DNA from 3 places in the Bacillus sp. GW823-FHT06A10 genome. Region 1 is predicted to be linked to each of the others. Evidence: predicted binding sites of a transcription regulator. Region 1 holds the regulator's gene; each other region holds the start of a gene.
The links. Region 1 encodes Rex, which represses fermentation and respiration genes when NADH is low (regulators of the CRP and FNR family bind a similar motif). Its sites were predicted from a motif close to TTGTGAAATATTTCACAA; they were not measured.
Positions count from the first base shown of each region.

Region 2: a site for Rex is predicted at 3,159-3,176, ahead of nirB (NADPH-nitrite reductase large subunit). Genes of this name have one in related genera too.
Region 3: a site for Rex is predicted at 2,132-2,149, ahead of AC1Q8M_RS21325 (L-lactate dehydrogenase). Genes of this name have one in related genera too.

Region 1 is NZ_JBXAHT010000010.1:722-11,680, reverse strand. Features, by position in the region: gene AC1Q8M_RS27560 (ABC-F family ATP-binding cassette domain-containing protein) at 1-1,295, opposite strand, end outside; gene AC1Q8M_RS27555 (redox-sensing transcriptional repressor Rex) at 1,482-2,111, shown strand; gene AC1Q8M_RS27550 (YdiK family protein) at 2,141-2,332, opposite strand; gene AC1Q8M_RS27545 (CPBP family intramembrane glutamic endopeptidase) at 2,329-3,078, opposite strand; gene groES (co-chaperone GroES) at 3,470-3,754, shown strand; gene groL (chaperonin GroEL) at 3,793-5,427, shown strand; purine riboswitch at 5,568-5,669, shown strand; gene guaA (glutamine-hydrolyzing GMP synthase) at 5,834-7,372, shown strand; purine riboswitch at 7,528-7,629, shown strand; gene AC1Q8M_RS27525 (NCS2 family permease) at 7,758-9,083, shown strand; gene AC1Q8M_RS27520 (response regulator transcription factor) at 9,229-9,930, shown strand; gene AC1Q8M_RS27515 (HAMP domain-containing sensor histidine kinase) at 9,914-10,959, shown strand, end outside.
Region 2 is NZ_JBXAHT010000001.1:1,278,976-1,285,878, reverse strand. Features, by position in the region: gene AC1Q8M_RS06705 (arylamine N-acetyltransferase family protein) at 1-417, shown strand, start outside; gene AC1Q8M_RS06700 (hypothetical protein) at 514-723, opposite strand; gene exsG (exosporium protein ExsG) at 942-1,094, opposite strand; gene AC1Q8M_RS06690 (excalibur calcium-binding domain-containing protein) at 1,303-2,169, shown strand; gene ric (iron-sulfur cluster repair di-iron protein) at 2,336-3,043, shown strand; gene nirB (NADPH-nitrite reductase large subunit) at 3,252-5,657, shown strand; gene nirD (nitrite reductase small subunit NirD) at 5,673-5,990, shown strand; gene AC1Q8M_RS06670 (uroporphyrin-III C-methyltransferase) at 6,049-6,903, shown strand, end outside.
Region 3 is NZ_JBXAHT010000003.1:92,503-99,405, forward strand. Features, by position in the region: gene AC1Q8M_RS21320 (PTS sugar transporter subunit IIC) at 54-1,067, opposite strand; gene AC1Q8M_RS21325 (L-lactate dehydrogenase) at 1,090-2,040, opposite strand; gene AC1Q8M_RS21330 (spore coat protein) at 2,283-2,534, opposite strand; gene AC1Q8M_RS21335 (hypothetical protein) at 2,548-2,733, opposite strand; gene AC1Q8M_RS21340 (CPBP family intramembrane glutamic endopeptidase) at 2,877-3,590, opposite strand; gene AC1Q8M_RS21345 (TetR/AcrR family transcriptional regulator) at 4,056-4,604, opposite strand; gene AC1Q8M_RS21350 (MBL fold metallo-hydrolase) at 4,608-5,330, opposite strand; gene AC1Q8M_RS21355 (acyl-CoA dehydrogenase FadE) at 5,469-6,903, opposite strand, start outside.

The DNA.
Region 1 (10,959 bases):
CCGAGTATAGTACGGATTTCTTTTTCAGGTTGCAGTGGATATTCATCCCATAGTTCATTTAAAACCCGTTTAGAAGATGTTAAGTTTGCTTGTTCTTGATCATAATAACCAACAGATACATTTGATCCGAAAGAAACATCACCATTTAATAGTGGTAACTTATTCACAATAGATTTTAATAATGTGGATTTCCCAATTCCGTTTGGACCAACTAAAGCAACACTATCTCCGCGAGTTAAGCGCATAGTTACGTTTTCAATTATAGGGTCCTCATCATAGCCAATGGTTGCATCCTTTACTTGTAAAACATCATTTCCACTTTGCTTTTCAATATCGAAGTGGAATGATGCTGACTTAGAATCCCCTAATGGTCTCGTTAATAATTCCATTCTGTCTAGTTGTTTACGGCGACTTTGAGCACGTTTCGTTGTAGAGGCGCGAGCTATATTCTTTTGAACGAAGTCCTCAAGTTTTGCGATTTCATCTTGTTGTTTTTCGTAACGTTTCATTTCTTGCTCATATAATGCTGATTTTAAGTCTAAATATTTACTGTAGTTACCAACAAATCGTCTGCTTTCTTTATTCGAAATTTCATATACTTGTGTAACAAGTTTGTCTAAGAAATAACGGTCATGTGAAACGATTAATATTGCGCCAGGATAACCTTGTAAATATTGCTCAAGCCATGTTAATGTTTCGATGTCTAAATGGTTTGTAGGCTCGTCCAAAATAAGTAAGTCTGGTTTTGTTAATAATAATTTTCCGAGAGCTAATCTTGTTTTTTGCCCACCGCTTAAAGTAGAAATCGTCGTCTGGTGCGTTTCAACTGGGAAGCCAAGGCCGCTTAAAATGGAGCGAATATCCGCTTCATATTGATATCCACCTTGATCTTTATAATTGAGTTGCAATTGGTCATAATCAGCTAACAATCTTTCGTATGTAGCTTCGTTTGAAAAGTTTTCTTCTTTGCCCATTTCTTGCTCAAGCCTTCGAAGTTTTGTCTCCATTTGCTGTAAGTGGGTAAAGACGGTTAGCATTTCATCCCAAATTGTTAAAGACGTTTCTAGGCCGGTATTTTGAGCTAAATACCCGATTGAGACATCTTTCGGTTTTATAATTTCGCCACCATCATGTGATAACTCACCAGCGATAATTTTTAATAATGTAGATTTTCCAGCTCCATTCCTTCCAACTAATGCGATACGATCTTTTGTTTGTACTTCCAATTTTATGTTTGCAAGAATTGTTTCTGCACCGTATAATTTCGAAAGTCCATTTACTTGTAATAAAATCAATGTTTTCACCTCAAATAATTTCTTAACTTTGCCATGTTTATATTTCTCAATCATACTAAAAATAGTGTATAGTTTAAAATAAGAGAGAATACTTCTTCTCTTTATTATACAAGGAATTTAATGAGTGCTAAACTTCTGTATTTGATTAAAGTATATGAATAAAGATAGGAAGAGAGGAGAGGTCATATGGATCAGCAAAAGATTCCACAAGCCACTGCTAAAAGATTGCCTCTATACTATCGATTTATCCAAAACTTATCTCTTTCTGGTAAGCAGCGTGTTTCATCGGCCGAATTGAGTGAAGCGGTAAAAGTAGATTCCGCAACAATACGAAGAGATTTTTCGTATTTTGGAGCGTTAGGGAAAAAGGGATATGGATATAACGTAAATTATTTATTATCATTTTTCCGCGAAACACTTGATCAAGATGATATAACGCGTGTAGCACTTATTGGAGTAGGTAATTTAGGGACCGCTTTCTTACATTATAATTTCACGAAAAACAATAATACAAAAATTGAAATGGCATTTGATGTTAGTGAAGAGAAAGTTGGAACAGAAATCGGGGGCATTCCTGTATACCATTTAGATGAATTAGAAGAGAGATTATCAAATGATATACAAGTGGCAATATTAACAGTACCGGCTACAGTAGCACAAGCTGTAGCAGATAGATTAGCTGAAACGAGCGTGCATGGTATTTTGAATTTCACACCAGCACGATTAAACGTATCAGAGAATATTAGAATTCATCATATTGATTTAGCTGTAGAGTTACAAACATTAGTTTACTTTTTGAAAAACTATCCACAATAAAACGCAGAGGAAGCGACCTCTGCGTTTTATTATTGTTTCTTCTTTGTGAATTTAACTAATATAAGGCGAAGTGCCAAATTAAAATCAATTGTTGCCATAACTGCAAATAGTATTGTCCACACATTCCAGATTGTATCTGTCACGTTCGTAATGGCGAAGCGTGTAAAGATACATCCAAGAAGGAAGTATAGTGCAGCCATGAACAATGGTGAGTTTCTCATACAAAAAATCCTCCGATAAAGCCTTGCATTTTTTCAGCTTCTTTAATCATTTCTTGAATTTGCTCATTGCTCATAAAAATTTGCCCAATAGCGACTAATGTATTCATCGCAACATGAGCTGCAATCGGAACGATAATACGCTTCGTCTTCACATATAAGAAGGCGAATACGAGCCCCATAGCAGTGTATACCAATAAATGAGTAAAATCAAAATGAATTGCTGCGAATACAAGCGAACTAATGATAGCTGCGATAAAGAAGTTAAACTTCTTATAAAGTGCACCAAATAAAATTTTTCTAAATACGATTTCTTCTAAGATAGGTCCAATTATAGATACAACAATAAGGAACCAAGGTGTGGTTCTTGCAATCTCCATCAGTTTCATTGTATTTTCTGAACCTTGTTTAATTCCTAGCAGCTGCATCTCGATCATACCAGCAACTATTTGTGAAAAGAAAGCCAAGAAGAACCCGATGAAAATCCATCCAATAGTAGCTGGAGCAGAAGAGCGCTTTGGATCTAAATGCCTGTCACGAATATCCGTTCTAAGTAACCAAAGTACGATACATAATGCAACAAAGAAGCTAATAATTGCCCAGTGTCCCGTTATGATTTGTCCTTTTTCCTCAATGGTAAATCCTCTATTATCATAGAGTCCTGTTTTTAGGAGAAGTGGCAATCCAACAACGCCAGATAACTGCATTAAAATGTATGTAACGATAATCCACCAGTATTGTTTCTTCAAATGGTTTAACCATCCTTTCTAACTATAGTGTATGAGATAAGTTAGGATAACATGTAAATATGCTACCTACGATATAAACCTCACTTGAATTATGTTTTTTTCGTAAATCCTTATTTGAAATTATAATAGAAGACAGGAGAAAGTTGTGTGTGTAGCGAAAACAACTTAGGGTGTCCTTTCATATTGTAACATACGAGCAGTGGAAACAACGATTCATATAGTAAAGGCAGTATTCTATATAGAAAGTTTATATAGTGATTTGCGAAAAAATTATGATTTTTTTACTTGCAAAAGAAATTGAGATTATTTATTATTATAAGTGTGTTAGCACTCGGATGACTTGAGTGCTAATAAAAGAAATTTACATAACAAAATGAGGAGGTTATTGTTCATGCTAAAGCCATTAGGTGATCGCGTTGTAATTGAGCTTGTTCAAGCAGAAGAAAAAACAGCAAGTGGTATCGTATTACCAGATACTGCAAAAGAAAAACCACAAGAGGGTAAAGTTGTTGCAGTAGGTACTGGTCGAGTGCTTGAGAATGGTGAGCGTGTTGCTTTAGAGGTAGCAGCAGGTGATCTTATCATCTTCTCAAAATATGCAGGTACTGAAGTGAAATATGAAGGTACAGACTACTTGATTTTACGTGAAAGTGACATTTTAGCAGTTATCGGTTAATTATATAAATCTTAAAAAATCCAAGGGGGTCAATTATTATGGCAAAAGATATTAAATTTAGTGAAGAAGCACGTCGTTCGATGCTTCGCGGTGTCGACACTCTTGCAAACGCAGTAAAAGTTACGCTTGGACCAAAAGGTCGTAACGTTGTACTTGAGAAAAAATTTGGTTCACCACTTATTACAAATGATGGTGTAACAATCGCAAAAGAAATCGAATTAGAAGATGCATTTGAAAACATGGGTGCGAAATTAGTAGCAGAAGTTGCTAGCAAAACAAATGACGTAGCTGGTGACGGAACAACAACTGCAACTGTATTAGCGCAAGCTATGATTCGTGAAGGTCTTAAAAACGTAACAGCTGGTGCTAACCCAATGGGTCTTCGTAAAGGTATCGAAAAAGCTGTTACTGCTGCAATTGAAGAATTAAAAACGATTTCTAAACCAATCGAAGGCAAATCTTCTATTGCACAAGTAGCTGCTATTTCTGCAGCTGACGAAGAAGTAGGTCAATTAATCGCTGAAGCAATGGAGCGCGTTGGTAACGATGGCGTTATTACTTTAGAAGAGTCTAAAGGATTCACAACAGAATTAGACGTAGTAGAAGGTATGCAATTTGATCGTGGATATGCATCTCCTTACATGATTACTGATTCTGACAAAATGGAAGCAGTTCTTGATAACCCATATATCTTAATTACTGACAAAAAGATTTCTAACATTCAAGAAATCTTACCGGTATTAGAGCAAGTGGTACAACAAGGTAAACCACTTCTTATCATTGCTGAAGATGTAGAAGGCGAAGCTTTAGCTACATTAGTAGTGAACAAACTTCGTGGTACATTCAATGTAGTAGCTGTTAAAGCTCCTGGATTTGGTGACCGTCGTAAAGCAATGCTAGAAGATATCGCAATCTTAACTGGTGGCGAAGTAATCACTGAAGAATTAGGTCGTGACTTAAAATCTGCTACAGTTGAATCTTTAGGACGCGCTGGTAAAGTTGTTGTTACAAAAGAAAACACAACTGTAGTTGAAGGTATTGGAAATACAGAGCAAATCGCAGCTCGCATCGGTCAAATTCGTGCGCAATTAGAAGAAACAACTTCTGAATTCGATCGTGAAAAATTACAAGAGCGACTTGCTAAACTAGCAGGTGGCGTAGCGGTAATTAAAGTAGGTGCAGCAACTGAAACTGAGTTAAAAGAGCGCAAACTTCGCATTGAAGATGCACTTAACTCAACTCGTGCAGCAGTAGAAGAAGGTATCGTTGCAGGTGGTGGTACTTCACTTATGAACGTATACACGAAAGTAGCTTCTATCGTAGCAGAAGGTGACGAAGCAACAGGTATCAACATCGTACTTCGCGCACTAGAAGAGCCAGTTCGTCAAATCGCAATCAACGCTGGTCTAGAAGGATCTGTAGTTGTAGAGCGTCTAAAAGGCGAAAAAGTAGGCGTTGGTTTCAACGCAGCTACTGGCGAATGGGTTAACATGCTTGAGTCTGGTATCGTAGATCCAGCTAAAGTAACTCGTTCTGCACTTCAAAACGCAGCATCTGTTGCAGCTATGTTCTTAACAACTGAAGCTGTAGTAGCTGACAAGCCAGAACCAAATGCGCCAGCAATGCCTGACATGGGCGGCATGGGCATGGGCGGTATGGGCGGAATGATGTAATTCCGTTTGCCCTAAAAAACATCCATTTCTATGTAGAAATGGATGTTTTTTTATGTTTTTTAGAAAAGGAAATGAATTTCTGTAGAATTTTGTCGCTTTCTCTCTTGACCATATAGATACTTCATTGTTAGAATCTAGGAAGATAATATAAAACGATCCTTCATATATCCTCAATGATATGGTTTGAGAGTCTCTACCGGGTTACCGTAAACAACCTGACTATGAAGGCAGTGTGTCTTATATTTATAAAGAGCGGAGACTATCTTTCTTTATAAAGTCAGACCCCTGCCTTTTCTTTGTTATGAGACTAGAGGCGGAGGACTGGCTTTTTTTATTATATTAGTAATGCTTTTCGCCAAATTGGTGAAAATATTTATATACGAGAACTAACGTTGGGGTGATTATTTTGAAGAAGCAACACGATACAATTATCGTTTTAGATTTTGGAAGTCAATACAATCAGTTAATAGCACGTCGAATTCGTGAGTTCGGTGTATACAGTGAACTTCATCCACATACAATTACTGCAGAAGAAATTAAAGCAATGAATCCAAAAGGGATTATTTTCTCTGGTGGACCAAATAGCGTATACGGTGAAGGTGCATTACATTGTGATGAAAAAATCTTCGAACTAGGTTTACCGATCTTCGGTATCTGTTACGGTATGCAGCTTATGACACAACACTTCGGTGGTAAAGTAGAGCGTGCCAACCACCGTGAGTACGGAAAAGCTGTTCTTAAAGTAGAGAACGAATCAAAATTATATGCGAACCTTCCAGAAGAGCAAGTTGTATGGATGAGCCATGGCGACTTAGTAACTGGTTTACCTGAAGGATTCGTAGTAGACGCAACAAGTGAGTCTTGCCCAATTGCTGGTATGAGCAATGAAGCGAAAAACTTATACGGTGTACAATTCCACCCAGAAGTACGTCACTCTGAGCACGGTAACGATTTAATTAAAAACTTCGTATTCGGCGTATGTGGTTGTTCTGAAGGATGGAACATGGAGAACTTTATCGAAGTAGAATTAGAAAAGATTCGTGAAACTGTTGGAGACAAAAAAGTACTATGTGCACTTAGTGGCGGCGTAGACTCTTCTGTTGTAGCAGTATTAATTCATAAAGCAATCGGCGATCAGTTAACATGTATTTTCGTTGACCACGGTTTACTTCGTAAAGGTGAAGCAGAAGGCGTTATGAAAACATTTAGCGAAGGCTTCCATATGAACGTTATTAAAGTGGATGCACAAGAACGCTTCATGAATAAGTTAAAAGGTGTAGAAGATCCAGAACAAAAACGTAAAATCATCGGTAACGAATTCATTTACGTATTTGATGATGAAGCATCTAAATTACAAGGTATGGACTTCTTAGCACAAGGTACACTTTACACAGATATCGTTGAAAGTGGTACAGCAACTGCACAAACAATTAAATCTCACCATAACGTGGGTGGACTTCCAGAAGACATGCAGTTCAAATTAATTGAGCCTTTAAATACGTTATTTAAAGATGAAGTACGTGTATTAGGATCTGAACTAGGAATTCCTGATGAAATCGTATGGCGTCAACCATTCCCAGGTCCTGGTCTTGGTATTCGTGTATTAGGTGAAATCACAGAAGAGAAATTAGAAATCGTTCGTGAATCTGATGCGATTTTACGTGAAGAAATTATTAAAGCGGGATTAGACCGTGAAATTTGGCAATACTTCACTGCACTTCCTGGTATGCGTAGCGTAGGTGTTATGGGTGACGAGCGTACTTACGATTACACAGTAGGTATCCGTGCAGTAACATCTATTGACGGTATGACAGCTGACTGGGCACGTATCCCTTGGGACGTACTAGAGAAAATCTCTGTTCGTATCGTAAACGAAGTAAAACACGTTAACCGTATCGTGTATGATGTAACGAGTAAGCCACCAGCAACTATTGAGTGGGAATAGTATTGTAATAAAAAAGATCCATCTATCATTCATGAATAGATGGATCTTTTTGTTTTCGTTGTTAATACGAACGAAAATATAAAAAAATATAAAAATGTTCGCTTTTAAATTGACAAAAATACATTCAAGAGTTAATATGAGTATGTAATTCAAACGAAAAGTGAATATTATGCCGTCGTATAATATCGGGGATATGGCCCGAAAGTTTCTACCTAGCTACCGTAAATGGCTTGACTACGAGGCGTTTAGATAAAGATGAGGGGAAACTTGTCTTTATTCATAGAACGCTTCCATGTATATGCAATGGAAGCCTTTTTTATTTTTAATAGATAAAAGAGGGCTAGGGAGATTACGGCGAGTAATCATATAACGGGGGAAACGTAGGATGAAACGCTATTTTCAATTTGATGAGCTCGGTACGAATTATAAGACTGAGTTCATAGCGGGGTTAACAACATTTCTATCTATGGCTTACGTACTGTTTGTCAATCCTGCTACGCTGTCGCTTGGAAATGTTAAAGGGTTACCAGCAGGTACAGGGATGGATCCAGGTGCAGTATTCGTTGCTACGGCATTAGCGGCAGCAATCGGTTCGTTAATTATGGGTATTTTCGCGAAGTATCCAATTGCTTTAGCGCCAGGTATGGGAATTAACGCGTTCTTTGCTTATACAGCAGTGTTAACGATGGGTATTCCGTGGCAAACGGCCATTGCCGGAACATTAATGTCAGGTATTATCTTTATTATTCTTACTGCTTCAGGTATTCGTGAAAAAATCATTAATGCAATTCCATCGGAGTTAAAGTTTGCAGTAGCAGCAGGTATCGGATTGTTCATTGCATTCCTTGGATTCCAAAATGCTGGAATTATCGTGAAAAACGATGCTGTTCTTGTTGGGTTGGGGGACTTAACAAAGGGCACAACGTTACTAGCAATCTTCGGGGTTGTTACGACAATCATCTTCATGATTAAGAAAGTTAATGGTGCTGTATTTTACGGTATGATTCTTACAGCGATCTTAGGAGTGGCAACAGGATTAATTGATACTCCGAAAGCTGTAGTGGGAGCAATACCGAGTCTAGAACCAACGTTCGGTGCTGCGTTAACGCACTTCGGAGATATTTTTACAGTTCAAATGGGGATTGTTATTATAACGTTCTTCTTTATCGATTTCTTTGATACAGCAGGTACGCTTGTAGCGGTTGCGAATCAAGCTGGATTAATGAAGAACAATAAATTACCACGTGCAGGAAAAGCATTATTTGCAGATGCGATTGCGACTGTAATTGGTGCGATCTTGGGTACATCAACAACAACGTCTTACATTGAATCGTCTGCAGGGGTAGCAGCGGGAGGACGTTCTGGATTTACAGCAGTTGTAACAGCAGGATTCTTCTTACTGGCACTATTCTTCTCGCCATTACTAAGTGTTGTAACGCCAGCTGTAACGGCACCAGCTTTAATTATTGTAGGAATCTTGATGGTTTCTTCTTTAGGGGAAATTGATTGGAAGAAATTCGAGATTGCAGTGCCAGCATTCTTTACAATTATCTCTATGCCACTTACGTATAGTATCGCAACTGGGATTGCGATTGGATTTATCTTCTATCCAATTACAATGGTTGTGAGTGGTCGTCGTAAAGAGGTTCATCCGATTATGTATGTTATGGGAGTTTTATTCGTACTATATTTCATCTACGTTCGTAAATAAAAGGGGTTTTTTCAAAGGTCTAGACTTAAGGGGAGTCTAGACCTTTTTTGCGTCTTCAGAAAAACTTAAGGATTTCCGAGCGTTTTTCTTCAGAAGTTTTCCTATAATAGAAGTTAGGGATTAAAAAAGTAATGGGGGAGATATTGTGGCACACGAAACAATACTTGTCGTAGATGATGAAAAAGAAATTCGGAATTTAATTACAATCTATTTAAAGAATGAAGGATATAAAGTATTACAAGCAGGGGACGGAGAAGAAGGGCTACGTTTACTGGAAGAAAATGAAGTGCATCTAGTCGTATTAGATATTATGATGCCGAAAGTAGATGGTATTCATATGTGTATGAAAGTAAGAGAATCGAAAGAGATGCCTATCATTATGCTTTCTGCGAAAACGCAAGATATGGATAAGATTTTAGGATTAACAACAGGAGCAGATGATTACGTAACGAAGCCCTTTAATCCATTAGAGTTAATTGCACGAATTAAATCTCAGTTACGCCGTTATATGAAAATGAATGGTTTTGCTATTCAAAATGAGGACGAGCTAGAAATTGGAGAGATGAAAATAAATATCTCGACCCATAAAGTTATTGTAGAGGGAGAAGAAGTGAAACTAACCCCAAGGGAATTTTCAATTTTAGAATTGCTAGCTAGAAATCCAGGTATGGTGTTTAGTGCGGAGCAAATTTATGAAAAGGTGTGGAACGAACGATCTTTCCAGTCTGATAATACTGTAATGGTGCATATTCGAAAAGTACGTGAAAAGATTGAGGAGAATCCAAGGAAGCCTAGATATATAAAAACAGTATGGGGAGTGGGGTATAAGATTGAAAAAGATATTTAATCCGTTTACTTATGTTCGGAAAATTCGAGAATTAATTGGAAAGATAATAAAGAGCGTGAAACGGAGTATAAGGATTCAACTTATTACGGCGTTTACTGCTTGTGCGTTATTAGGTCTCTTTGTATCAACGAAGATAGTAGCACCTATTTTTGAAGATGCTAGCCAGCATGCCGAGATTAATTACAGAGATGGTATGGAGCAAATTAATCGTAAAGCTCAAAGTACAGCGGAAATGATGGTTGCTGAAAATAAATTAGATGCTGTACAAAATATGATAGAACTAGAAAATGAGAATTTAGAGCAAGGGCATGATGCCTTTAAAATATTAGTTACTGACGAAAATGGTAAAGTTTTGTATAAGACGAAGCAAGCGCAAGAAGAACAAATTAATTTGCATAATACAATTCGTAATGCGACTTCATTTGCTATCAATTATTCAAATAATAATGATATTGAAAGATCAAGAAAAGAGTTTATTACATTCTCGCCTATTACAATTGAAGGTAAGAACTTATATATGTTTGTAAGCGGGATTCCTCAAGGCGAGGTAGTGTATTATAAAGTAGAAGGACCATTCCCATTTTTAATTGGTGTCCTTGTATTCATTTTCTCTTTCTTCTATATAACAAAGAGAAAGATGAAGCAGATTGAAGCAATGGCAGAAGGTGTAAAGGAAATAGAAAAAGGAAACTTAGCGTACCGCATTGAGAAGAAAGGTGAAGATGAGATTGCGTCTTTAACTGAGAATATTAATAATATGGCGGAAGAGCTTATGAATAATATAGAAAAAGAGCGTAAATTAGAAAAGCAGAAAAATGAGCTTATTACGAATGTATCTCATGATTTACGTACACCGCTTACTTCTATTATGGGTTACTTACGATTACTTCGAGATTCTAAATATGAAAATCAAGAACAACATGATGAGTATACGAGAATTGCTTTTGCAAAGTCGGAGCAGCTAAAGAATTTAATAGAAGATTTATTTGAGTATACGAAGTTAACAAATGAACAAGTTATATTAGAAAA
Region 2 (6,903 bases), on a different contig from region 1:
ATATCCTCTCAAACAGGAGAATATCGAATTCGTAAGCGAAATACTCGAAAAGGTACGCATATTTTAGAAATGAGAAAAGGAGCTAACGGAGAATCTACAAGTTTCTTACAATCTGAACCTTCAACTGAATGGAAAATAGGCTATGCTTTCACTGTAGATCCAATAGATGAGAAAAAAGTGAATAACATTCAAAAAGTGATTGTAGAGCATAAAGAATCTCCTTTTAATAAAGGGGCTATCACTTGTAAATTAACTACTTATGGTCACATATCATTAACAAATAAAAATTATACAGAAACCTTTAAAGGCACTAAAAATAAACGACCAATAGAATCTAAAGATTATGCTCGCATTCTTCGTGAATCTTTTGGAATAACGCAAGAGAAATATGTAGGAAAAACACTAGAAAGAGGTTAGTTGACTACAAGTATTTCATAATAAAGCAGATTCTATATTTAGAATCTGCTTTATTTTATATTTTGTTATAAATTAATTTAATTTTGTTGTTACCCTTTAATTTTCAATTATATATTCATCATCATATTTATCGTATTGTAACCCTTTCCCTATCTTTGATTCTGTAACTTGATCTCTTAAAAACGGTGCAGCATCCATTTTGCTAGTTGCAATTTCAATTCCATATTTTTTCGTTAAATGAGCTAACTCTATTAAAAACCACTCTCTTCGCAATGTAACTGGAATATCCAATGTTTTTCTTTTCATATATAATAGCACCTCTTTTATTTTCATAGCTTAAAAATATCACTGGATGTACTTATTAAAACTACCTTTCACCGCTAACATCCAATGAAACATTATAGTATATGCATGTCTATTTCAAACGTGCTATCACAAATATGACATTTAAGTTTACATAATTATATTATGTAATAGTAGAAAAGGAAGGCATGTCCCTTCCCCTTCTACTATAGAGATTTAAATTAAGAACATCTTGGTACACCTAAAGCTAAAAATAAACCTGCTACTCCCGCAGTAATCGGTACTTTTAACGTAATAACATCGTCTACCTTCGTTACTAAAAAGTAAGCATTACCTTCTTGTAATATACAAGTTACCAACAATTGAAATTCCATTCAAATCTCCTCCTTTCAATCGATATACTATAATTTATGAAATATCTTTCAAAAAGTAATAGGAAATATATCTATTTTTCCCTATATATAAAATAATCGTTTATAAGTCTAGTAAAAATATTAATTTTCTAAATTTATATAAAACGTGTAATATCCAATAAGTTCCTATATAATCAATAAGAAAAATCTTACAAATGGAGGTATGAAAATGGCGATTTTGAGTAATATTGGTGCAGCTTTATTTTCTATTGCTTTTATTCTTTTAATCTTATGTATCATTTCATTCTTTAAGAAAAATGAAAAAGCAAAACAATATGGACGTCCTACCGTTATTCTTTTTATGATTTCTATTATATTAATAACGACCGGTACAACAAAATCGGAACACCCCGTCGTCGAGTTTTTTTCTACTTTAAGTTTCATTCTATTTATATTCTTCCTTGTTATAGCAATCTTATCTGTAATTAAGAAAACAGGTGTAGCGAAAAAACAATTTATTATTACAGCCTTATTATTTGTCATTTTTGTTGCGCTATCAGGTATTTCAGCTCCTTCTTCTGAAAAAACGACAGCAACTAGTACAAAAGTGGCATCTAACAATGAAGAACAAAAAGATAGTGAACAGAAAAAAGAGCTAGAAAAGAAAGAGGCGGACGAAAAAACTCAAAAGCAAGAAGATGAGAAGCGTCAAGCCGAGGAACAAGCTCGTAAGCAAGAAGATGAAAAACGTCAGGCTGAGGAACAAGCTCGTAAACAACAAGAAGAACAAAAACGTCTAGCTGATGAACAGGCTCGTAAGCAACAAGAAGAACAAAAACGACAAGCTGATGAACAAGCTCGTAAACAACAAGGAGAACAAAAACGTCAGGCTGACGAACAGGCTCGTAAACAACAACAAGAAGAGCAAAAAGCACAGCAAACTCAAACACAACCCGCTTCAGGAAATACTAGTAGTGCATACTACAAAAATTGTGCTGCAGTTAGAGCGGCTGGGAAAGCCCCTTTACTTAAAGGACAACCAGGTTATGACTCACATCTTGATCGTGATGGCGATGGAGTTGCATGCGAAAAATAGTAATAAAAAACTATTACGACGAATTCCCCTCCCACTTCCTTTTATAAAATTCATTTTATTATCCTTAAAACTGACACATAATAAGTGATTTCAATCACCACATTGATTTTCATTTATCGCTATTCTTAATTTAGTTATTACATTCAAACTTTATGGAGGCGTTCATATGAAACATGCATTTACTGAAACTTCTATTGTCGGTGAGATCGTTACACAATTCCCGAAAGCTAGTGATCTTTTTAAATCATATAGAATAGACTTTTGTTGTGGTGGCAATAAACCACTTATTGATGCAATTCATGAAAGAAATTTATCAGCAACAGAAGTACTTACAGAATTAAATACACTTTATAATAATACGAAACGATTAAATGAATCTGAAATTGATTGGAAAAATGCTTCTTATCGTGAATTGATTGATTATGTTATAAATAAGCATCATCGCTATTTAAATGAAGAATTACCACAGTTAAGTCCGTATGTGACGAAAGTATTACGCGTCCACGGAGCAAGTCAGCCTCACTTAGCTCAAATTCATAAGCTATTTCACGAATTAAAGATGGAATTAGAACAACATTTAATTAAAGAAGAAACAGAAGATTTTCCATTAATTTTAGAATTTGAACAAAATCCAATTGAAGAAAACTATGTGAATTTACGTAAAGTAGTAGATAAGTTGGAAAATGAACATAACCACGCAGGCAACATTATTAAAGAGCTTCGTAAAGTTACAAATGACTTTACTCCTCCAGAAGGAGCTTGCGGCACTTATCGACTTGTTTACCAACGCCTTGAAGCACTAGAGTCTGATTTATTTGAGCATATTCATTTAGAAAATAACATTTTATTTCCACGTGCAATTACGAGAGTATAAATCAAGTGCAGGACATGAGTATACATACTTATGTCCTGTTTTTTCATTTGGTAAAGAATATACACATCCCTCTCGAATAAATCCGAATTTTAACAATTTGTGAATCATTATAAAAATGTGATAAATATCACATCTCCCCTTTTTTGGATTTTCTATAATAGAAATATAATCCTTTGTTCAACATTTCACAGAAAAAGGGGGAACGAAAATGAAAAAACGTTTAGTTATGATCGGAAATGGTATGGCTGGAATACGCTGTATGGAAGAAATATTAAAACATAATAGTGATTCATATGAGATTACTATTTTGGGAGATGAACCGCATCCAAACTACAATCGCATTATGCTCTCTCACGTTTTACAAGGCAAAACAAATATGCAAGATATCATTATGAATGAATACAGTTGGTATGAAGAAAACGAAATAACTTTATATACAAACGAAAGAGTTCAAATTATTAACCGAGAAGCAAAAATCATTATCACAGAAAAAAATCGTACTCTTACATATGACAAACTCATTATCGCAACAGGTTCTAGTGCTTTTATTTTACCTGTTGAAGGTTCTACTCTTCCTGGTGTAACAGGATTTCGAACAATTGAAGATACACAATTTATGATAGACACCGCTAAAGAAAAGAAAAAGGCCGTTGTTATTGGTGGTGGGTTACTTGGTTTAGAAGCCGCAAGAGGTCTTATTGACTTAGGGATGGACGTACATGTTGTTCATTTAATGCCAAACTTAATGGAGCAGCAACTAGATACGAAAGCAGCTTCTCTATTACGCGAAGATTTGGAAGCGCAAGGCATGAAATTTCTAATGGAAAAGAAAACTGCAAAAATTCTTGGTACAGACCATGTTGAGGGCATTCAATTTGAAGATGGTGAAGTTGTAGATTGTGATTTAGTCGTAATGGCTGTCGGAATACGCCCAAATACGCAAATAGCAAAAGATGCTGGTTTAATTGTAAATCGCGGTATTGTAGTCAATGACTATATGCTAACAAATGATGAGTCCATTTATGCAGTTGGAGAATGTGCAGAGCATGACGGTATCGCATATGGACTTGTTGCTCCTCTTTATGAACAAGGTGCGATATTAGCAAAACATATAACAAATTTACAAACTGATGGATATTCGGGCAGTATTGTCGGTACGCAATTAAAAGTTGCAGGTTGTGATTTATTCTCTGCTGGTCAAATTTATGAAGATGCTCAAACGAAAGCAATATCAATCTTTGATGAATGTAAACGTTCCTATAAAAAAGTATTAATTCGTGACAATAAAGTCATCGGTATCGTTTTATATGGTGACACAGCTGACGGAACACGCCTCTTTAGCATGTTAAAGAAAGAAGAAGATATACAAGAATATACAGCCGCTTCTCTTCTTCACAAAGCTGGTGAAGAAAGTGAACTTAACGTTGCTACTATGAGTACTGATGACACGATTTGCGGATGTAATGGTGTTACGAAAGGTACAATCGTTCACGCCATTTTAGAACAAGAGTTAACGACTTTTGAAGAAGTTAAAGACTGTACGAAAGCCGCAGGGTCTTGTGGTAAATGTCGTCCGCTTGTGGAACAAGTTTTATCTCATACACTTGGAGATGCTTTTGATGCCTCAGCGCAATCTGCCGGTATGTGTGGATGTACACCTTTATCCCGTGATGAAGTCGTAGCGGCCATTCACGAGAAAGGCTTAAAATCTCCAAAAGAAGTACGAAATGTTCTTGGTTTTGCACATGAAGACGGCTGCTCGAAATGCCGCCCTGCTTTAAACTACTATTTACGTATGGCGATTCCAGAAGAATATGAAGATGATAAATCGTCCCGTTTCGTTAATGAAAGAATGAATGGTAACATCCAGCACGATGGTACATTCTCTGTTATTCCACGTATGTACGGAGGCGTTACAACAGCAGACGATTTAATGAAAATTGCTGAAGTTGCGAAGAAGTATGATGTTCCACTTGTGAAAATTACCGGTGCAAGCCGAATTGGCTTATACGGTGTCAAGAAACAAGATTTACCTAACGTATGGGCTGACTTAAATATGACTTCTGGATATGCGTATTCAAAATCTCTTCGTAATGTAAAATCATGTGTTGGCTCTCGTTTTTGCCGTTTCGGTACGAAAGATTCATTAGGACTTGGTATGTTGCTTGAACAATCATTAGAAATGGTAGATACACCTCATAAAATGAAAATGGGTGTAACTGGTTGTCCGCGTAACTGTGCGGAAGTACTGACGAAAGATTTTGGCGTTGTTTGTGTCGAAAATGGATATCAACTTTATATTGGCGGAAATGGTGGTACAGAAGTACGTGAAGCTGATTTTGTAATGATTGTCCCTACTGAAGATGATGTCCTTCGTATCGCTACAGCTTACATGCAATATTATCGTGAAACTGGTATTTACGGAGAGCGTACTGCCTACTGGACAGAACGTTTAGGCTTCGATCACATAAAAGAAATACTGCAAGATGCAAATATGGTTACTACGTTAAATGAACGTTTCCAAAAAGCTCGTGGCACATATAAAGAAGCATGGGGACAAGCACTAGAAACGAAATCATTAAAAGCGATGTATGAAGTAGAAACTGTGAAATAAGGAGCTGTGACCTATATGATACAAACGAAAGAAAAAATAAAAGTTATGCGTGCAGAAGACCTTCCTATTCAAATCGGTAAAGAGGTGCAAATGAAAGGTATGTCTTTCGCCCTATTCCGCCTTTCAAATGGCGATATTCGAGCTGTAGAAAATCGTTGTCCTCATAAAAACGGGCCATTAGCGGAAGGTATTGTATCTGGAGAATTCGTCTTTTGTCCACTACATGATTGGAAAATTTCACTACTAACAGGTGAAGTTCAAAAACCTGATGACGGTTGTATTCAAACGTATGCAGTAGAAGTTATTGACGGAGATATTTATATATACATGTAATTTACAAAAGGAAGCCTCCCCTGGCTTCCTTTTAAATAAAAATAGACGAGGTGCGAATATGAACGGATATGTATATTTAGTTGGTGCAGGACCAGGTGATGAAGGGCTTATTACAAAAAAAGCGATAGAGTGCTTAAATCGTGCAGATATCGTCTTATATGACCGCTTATTAAACCCTTCCTTTCTTAATTATACAAAAGAAACATGTGAACTTATTTATTGCGGAAAAATGCCACAGAATCATACTATGCGTCAAGAAATGATTAACTCACACCTCCTTCAATTTGCGAAAGAAGGAAAAATCGTAGTCCGCTTAAAAGGCGGAGATCCATCTATTTTTGGCCGTGTTGGTGAAGAAGCAGAAACTTTAGCATCAGCAAATATTCCATATGAAATTGTACCAGGTATTACATCTAGCATCGCCGCTAGTATCTATGCAGGTATTCCCCTCACCCACCGTGACTACAGTAATAGTGTCACTTTATTAACCGGACATGCAAAAGGTCCTTTAAGCGATCATGGAAAATATAATTCATCTTACAATAGCGACACGATTGCCTACTACATGGGTATAAAAAACTTACCTACAATTTGTGAAAACTTACTACAAGCAGGAAAAAAAGAAGATACGCCAGTAGCAGTCATTGAATGGGGTACAACTGGTAAACAGCGCGTTGTCACAGGGACACTGTCTACCATTGTTTCTATTGTCAAAAACGAAAATATTTCTAATCCTTCTATGACAATTGTTGGTGATGTCGTTTCCTTACGTAATCAAATCTCTTGGAAAGAACGCAAGCCATTGCACAGCAAGAAAGTTTTATTTGTATCTGCAACAAATAAAAAAAGCGCAATAAAGCAAATGTTACAAGAGTCCGGTGCAGAAATATATCAAATTCCAACTTTCAAAAAG
Region 3 (6,903 bases), on a different contig from region 1:
GCAGACTGTGGCTTCTCAGTCTGCTTTTATCTATTATTAAGGAGATTTTCAATTTAAGATTGCGGTACAGTCATATCACCAGAATGAATACGACCTGCTTTTTTAAGAGCAATGTAAAGTATATAAGAAACAGCTACTGGAATGACGATATAAGTAATTACCATCGCCGGGAGAACTTCCCATCCTTCGCTGGAAATTAAATTAATTGGTGCGATAAGAGAACTTAATCCAAGACCTGCAATTTCTTTTCCTGCTTCCAGTTGGAAAATTAATGCGGATACCGGACCAACTATAGCACTGGCGACGACAGTTGGGACGAGAATCATTGGATTTTTAGTGATATTTGGCAACTGTACTTTCGGAGTACAAAGAGCTTGAGCTAATATGCCACCTAAATTGTTTTCTTTTGCTGAGATGACAGAGAATCCGATAAACTGAGCGACGCATCCGGCAAGAGCTGCACCACCTGCAACACCGTCTAAGCTAAGTGCGATCGCTAACGCAGCTGATGAAGCTGGAGAGATAAGTAATAGTCCCCAAACTACTGCAATGACGATAGAAGCGATAAACGGGCTACCAGCTGAGCTATCTTTAATGAACGCTCCAACTGCATTTAAAACAGGAGTAATATTATGAGATAACCAAATACCAACTAAACCAGAACCTAATATGGCCGCAAATGGAACGAGCATCATATCTAAAGCAGTTTTTCCGCTTAAACGTTTACCAATATATACAGCTAAAGTTGCTGTTAATAATGCACCGATTGGCTCACCTGTTTTAATAATTAGACCAGCTTCAGTAATTGAAATGGATCCGGCACCAATCGCTCCGGCTACCATCGCCGAGAAGATTACAAGACCGTTTGCACCGAGCATAAAAGCAATGCCGGCACCAATCGCTGGTGCCATTAGTGATTTTGCAACAACTCCGATTGTAATAAGCAACGGAATATCAACAATTCTTCCTATATTTTCGATTAGTAAACCAATTCCGAGGGATACGAAAATACCTTGTGCGATTCCAGCAGATGCTTTAAATACACGAGACATTATATATTCCTTCATTTGTTTCACCTTCTTCTATAAGTTAGTAACCAATTGTTTTCATATAATCACGTAAAATATCGTTTGATTTTGCGAATCGAGATTCTTCATCCTCTGTTAAATTGAGTTCTACAACTTCTCTTATACCGTCTCTAGTAATAATAGCTGGTACTCCTGTACAAATATCGTATTCACCGTACTCACCATCTAAAATGGCTGATACAGCAATGACACGGTGATCATCGTTAAAGATTGAACTCGCAATATACGCTAGAGAGTTTCCGATTCCGTAATAAGTAGTTCCTTTACGCTTATAAATTTCCCAGCCAGCTTTTGCAGTTTTCTCAACAATTTCATCTAAATTTATTTCTCCAAATCGTTCTTTTTGTTCTTCTAAAATTTGCAGAATTGGCTTTCCACCAACAGTTACATGAGACCAAGCAACCATTTGAGAATCACCATGTTCTCCTAATGAATACCCATGAATACTACGAGGGTCTACATGTAGCATTTCAGATAAAATTGTTCTTAAGCGAGAAGAATCTAGTGATGTACCAGTACCGATTACGCGATTTCTAGGTAATCCAGATAATTTCCAAACTTGATATGTAATAATATCAACTGGGTTCGATGCAAGTAAGAAAATACCATCAAATCCACTTTCCATTACGCCACCAACAACACTTTCCATAATCTTCGCACTCGCTCCTAAAGTATCTAAGCGACTTTGCCCTGGTTTTGGTGCTGGTCCTGCTGTAATAATGACAATGTCCATATCTTTGCAGTCTTCATAGTTTCCTGCATATACTTTTGTTCTTGTATTTGTAAAGTTAATGCAATGTGATAAATCCATTGCTTCCCCAACTGCACGTTCATGATTTATATCAATTAATAATAGCTCTTCGCAAATACCTTGATTCACAATAGAATACGCACAACTTGATCCAACTAATCCAGTACCGATAATTGCAATTTTTCTTGTATGTCTTTTCATAGCAATCTCTCCTAATTGATCATATAATCTATTTCTTTTGCTCTTTACACTCCTAATTATAGAGGTTCTCACGATAGAAACCATGGATACTTTGTGAAATATTGAACAAAGTTTTTGTCCTTTTTGTGAATTGTTATATTCCATTTTCGTCATATTTGTTACAACTGGAAAAATATTTATTATGTATTTATTGACATATACAAAAAGAAAACGAGCGAATAAATTCGCTCGTTTTCTTTTCACTATTGTTCCGCACTTAATTGACTTTTTAATTGCTGTACAATCATTGGATTAGCAGGTGCTGCCGGTTTGTAATAACTCTTTTGCTTTGCGTACTCATACATATTACGTTGGCGCGCCTCGTCTTGATTACGAATTTGAATTAACGTTTGATGTAACTGTTCATTATCAGACTGAGCAATATAATTTGCATAGCTTGTTAAACTTGCATTCAATCCTGCTAAATAATCATTTACCATATCTTTTTCATTCATCTTTCTCTTCCTCCTATCCTAGGAAAGTCATTAATTGCTGTTTCGTATTTCGTGCATCTTGCGCATCTTTTTGTAGCATTTGTTTCAGTTGTGGATCTGTACACGTCTGTGCATACTGCTCCAACTTGTTAATAATTGTTGCGTGTCCACCAATTAAATGACGTAAGTTTTCTACTTCAAGCTCTGTTAAGTTTTGCATATAACATACCCGCCTTTCTTTGTTCATTCATCATTAGTATTTGGTTCTTTTTGGATTGTATTCATCAACTTTTCGCACATATAAACAAAATAAAAGATGAATAGCTAGGCCATTCATCTTTTATGCTAAATATTCATTCAATTTTATAAAGAAACAATCATACTTATACTCACAAGTAGGTTCCATACAATATGTAAAATGATGCTAGGTAAAATAGATTGTGTTTTCTTATATAACATAGCAAATACAATCCCCATAATCATTGCCGTAACCGGAAAACCACCATGAAGAATCCCAAAGATAAAGGAAGAAATAATGATACCAACTAGAAAACTATATTTCTTTTCAAAAAATCGATACAAAATACCTCTATATAAAATTTCTTCTTTAATTGGTGTAATTATAGCAACACTTAACACATATATAATACTTTGTAGACTATTTTGAAGTCCTAAGCTCCCTAATTGATCTCGTTGCTGCTCTGCACTTTCAAAGCTAAACAACTCTAACATTACATACTGAGTTAATGCAATGATGATAAAACCTATTAATAAATACAAGTAGGTTTTCCCATTTTTTAAAATAGATACATCCCATATGTTCTTAATAAAATGAAGCACTGGTTTATACGCAAATAAAACAATAGTAACAACAGCTGCATCAAATAGAAGTAAATAATATCCCTCTAAATTAGCACGTAATACCTCTTCTCCAAAAATTCCAAGGGCTAAAGCAAGGAATAATCCCCCTAAGAGTGAGAACCCTAGAATGCTAGCAATCGTTACAACTAGATTTTTATATGTTATGTTATCTACTTCTCTTTCTGCATTATACGCGTCTAATACTGTTTTTCTCATACTATTCCTCCATTTGTTTTCATTACCTTAACAAAAACCCTTTAATACAAATATATAGATAATATAACAATTTTTTCAAAAAGAATAATATGCAATTTTACATATCATGAAAGCTTTGTATTATATAGTTTTTGGAATTAGATTACTATAGAATAATTATTAGATGAAATTCCAAAAATTTCTTATCTATCCACCATAACCCTCGCATCATATAAAATTTATTAGTTAAAGGAGCAATGAACATGAAAACACATGACTTCCTTACAGAAATCCAGAAGGGCTCTGAGCCTAGTCCATATCAAGATCCTATTGCTTTTATTTTCGTTTGCCTTTCCGTAGCTATATACACATTTTTCAAACCTGCTAAATAATATCATGTAATGAGAAAAAGCCTACCGCTCTTTTCGAATCATATGCACTAAAAAACCTTAGAATCACTTCTAAGGTTTTTGTTTGCCTCGTTTCTTATTCACGTAATCCTTTAATAAACGTTTCCAATAATACATGTAAACTTATATCCAGATCTAACGGCAAACCAAATCCGCCTTGCTGTTCAATCGAAGCAAATCCATGACAAATACTTCTGAATCCGCGTGTCGCATGAAGTGCATTCTCTCCTTCTAAGCCATACTGTTGTAAAACTCGAAGACAAAGCTTTACAATTTCGTCACCTGCTTTTCTTACTTCTTCATCTCGTAAAAAAGTTGCTTCATATAGTCCAGGATGTTTTCGGACAAATGCTACATACGCTTCTCCTAATGCATGAATTACTTCATCCATCTGTTTATCCTCGGCCGCTTCTTCCAGTTTGTTATGCAGCTGTTTTATTCCGTAAATACCAAGATTTTTCCGTACATCTTGTAACCCTTTTACATGATTATATAGTGAGGGCGAACGTATCCCTAACCTTTGCGCTAATGAAGCTAACGTTACTTCTTGTATTCCATTTGTATCTGCAATTTCTGCAGCTGTTTCTACAATTTTCTGCAATGTAAGTCCGATTCTCGGTGACATAAATTACCCCTCTTTCTTACTTTCTATATTCCGCTTCGCTTCCTTAATAGAAAGCTCTATGACGGCCCCTGGATTCTTTATCATTTTTCCGTGCCCTGCCGCAAGCAAGGAAGGTTCATATTCGCTTAGCTTCTGTGCACTTTGTAATGATATTTCTTTGCTCCACGTTGCCATCGCTGGAAACGGAAACCAAAATTTCATTTGTCCCGAAACAGCCATACCTCCTCTTGTTTGAAATGCATCCCCAACAATAAGAGCTTTATTTCGTACATCAAGAAACGACATGGATCCTGGTGTATGTCCCGGTGTCATAATTGCAAGAAGCGATCCAACTCGGTCGCCATCTTCTAATAAAACATCAGGTACCGTTTTTACTTTTTTAGGTACACCGCCTTTTATCGGTATATTCGGTTCATCCTTTTGTAACGTCGTATCTCCTTCTAACAGCTTTGCGTCCCGCTTAGAAATATGGACTGGAACATGAGGAAGTACTTCCTTTAATGCATCTAATGCACCGATGTGATCATCATGCGCATGTGTTAATACAATCTTATTAATTGGTTTTCCTATTTTCTCAGCCGCCTGTAAAATACCTTTTGCGCTATATGGCAAAGCCGCGTCAATTAAAGTTAAACCATCTTCTTCCTCTACAAAGTAACAATTTACAGGAAACGCTCTTGGCAAAAATGACAATTGATATAACGTTTTTTCATGTATCATCCTCATAGTCCCATCTCCCTTTTCACAAAAACTAATAGCATTAGTTTTATTATACTAATGCTATTAGTTTTATGTCACTAAAAATTTCTTTTTTTCAAAAAAAAGAACAGTAGCCGTATAAACGACTACTGTTCTTTAAAGATATTAAACTGTGTAACGCTCATCTTCTAAAATTTTCGCAGCGATTTCACGTTTCTTCGGAATTACGTTAAGTGGTGTGTGGCGAGTTAATTTACGTAATGATGATAACATCATGCGCAGCATGTCGCCGTTTTCAACTGCGATAAGTGTTTCTTTCGCATCTGCTTCGATCTCGTTAAATGCTTCTTGGCAGAATACTTCAGTGTATAACACTTTTTGTTTATTCTTTTCAAGACCAGTTGTTTTGATTGCTTTTTCTGTACGAAGAACAGCTGATTCCATTGCGTATAGATTGCTTACGATGTCAGCGATATTCACAAGAATTTCTTGCTCTTTATCTAATGCTTTACCGTATTTTTGAGCAGCTAATCCAGCTACCATTAAGCCGATTTTCTTCGCATTAGTTACTAAATACTTTTGAAGTGCTAATGGCTCATCGCCTACTTCTTCTGGCATCATCATCATTAACTCTTCTTGTAATTTTTGTGCTTTTTGAAGAAGTGGTAATTCACCTTTCATCGCTTTACGTAAGAACGTACCTGGTACGATTAGGCGGTTAATTTCGTTCGTTCCTTCGAAAATACGGTTAATACGAGAATCGCGGTACATTCTTTCAATCTCGTATTCTGCCATGAATCCGTAACCACCGTGAATTTGAACACCTTCATCTACTGTATAGTCTAATACTTCAGAACCGAATACTTTGTTTAAAGAGCACTCGATTGCATATTCAGCGATAGAAGCTGCTACCGCTTTACCGTCTTTTACTTCTTCTTCAGATAATGTGCTCATGCGGCTTTCGAATAAACCTACTGTACGATATACAGAACTTTCAGCTGCATATGTTTTTGCTGCCATATTCGCAAGTTTCTCTTGAATTAATGGGAAGCGAGCGATTGGTTGCTTGAACTGTTGACGTTGGTTTGCATATTGTGCTGAAATTTCTACTGCACGTTTTGCAGATCCAACTGTACCAACACCTAATTTATAACGACCGATATTTAAAATGTTGAATGCGATAATATGACCTTTACCGATTTCACCAAGTAGGTTTTCTTTCGGTACTAACGCATCTTCTAAAATTAACGTACGAGTTGAAGAACATTTAATACCCATTTTCTTCTCTTCAGGGCTTGTAGATACACCAGCGTATTCTTTCTCTACGATAAATGCTGAGAAATGCTCTCCATCAATTTTTGCATATACAACGAATACGTCAGCGAATGCAGAGTTTGTAATCCACTGTTTTTCACCGTTTAATACATAATGTGTACCTTCTGCATTTAAACGTGCAGTTGTTTTTGCGCCTAATGCGTCAGATCCTGAACCTGGCTCAGTTAATGCGTATGCAGCTAATTTTTCACCAGTTGCAAGTAATGGTAAATACTTTTTCTTTTGCTCTTCGTTACCGAATAATACGATTGGTAAAGATCCGATA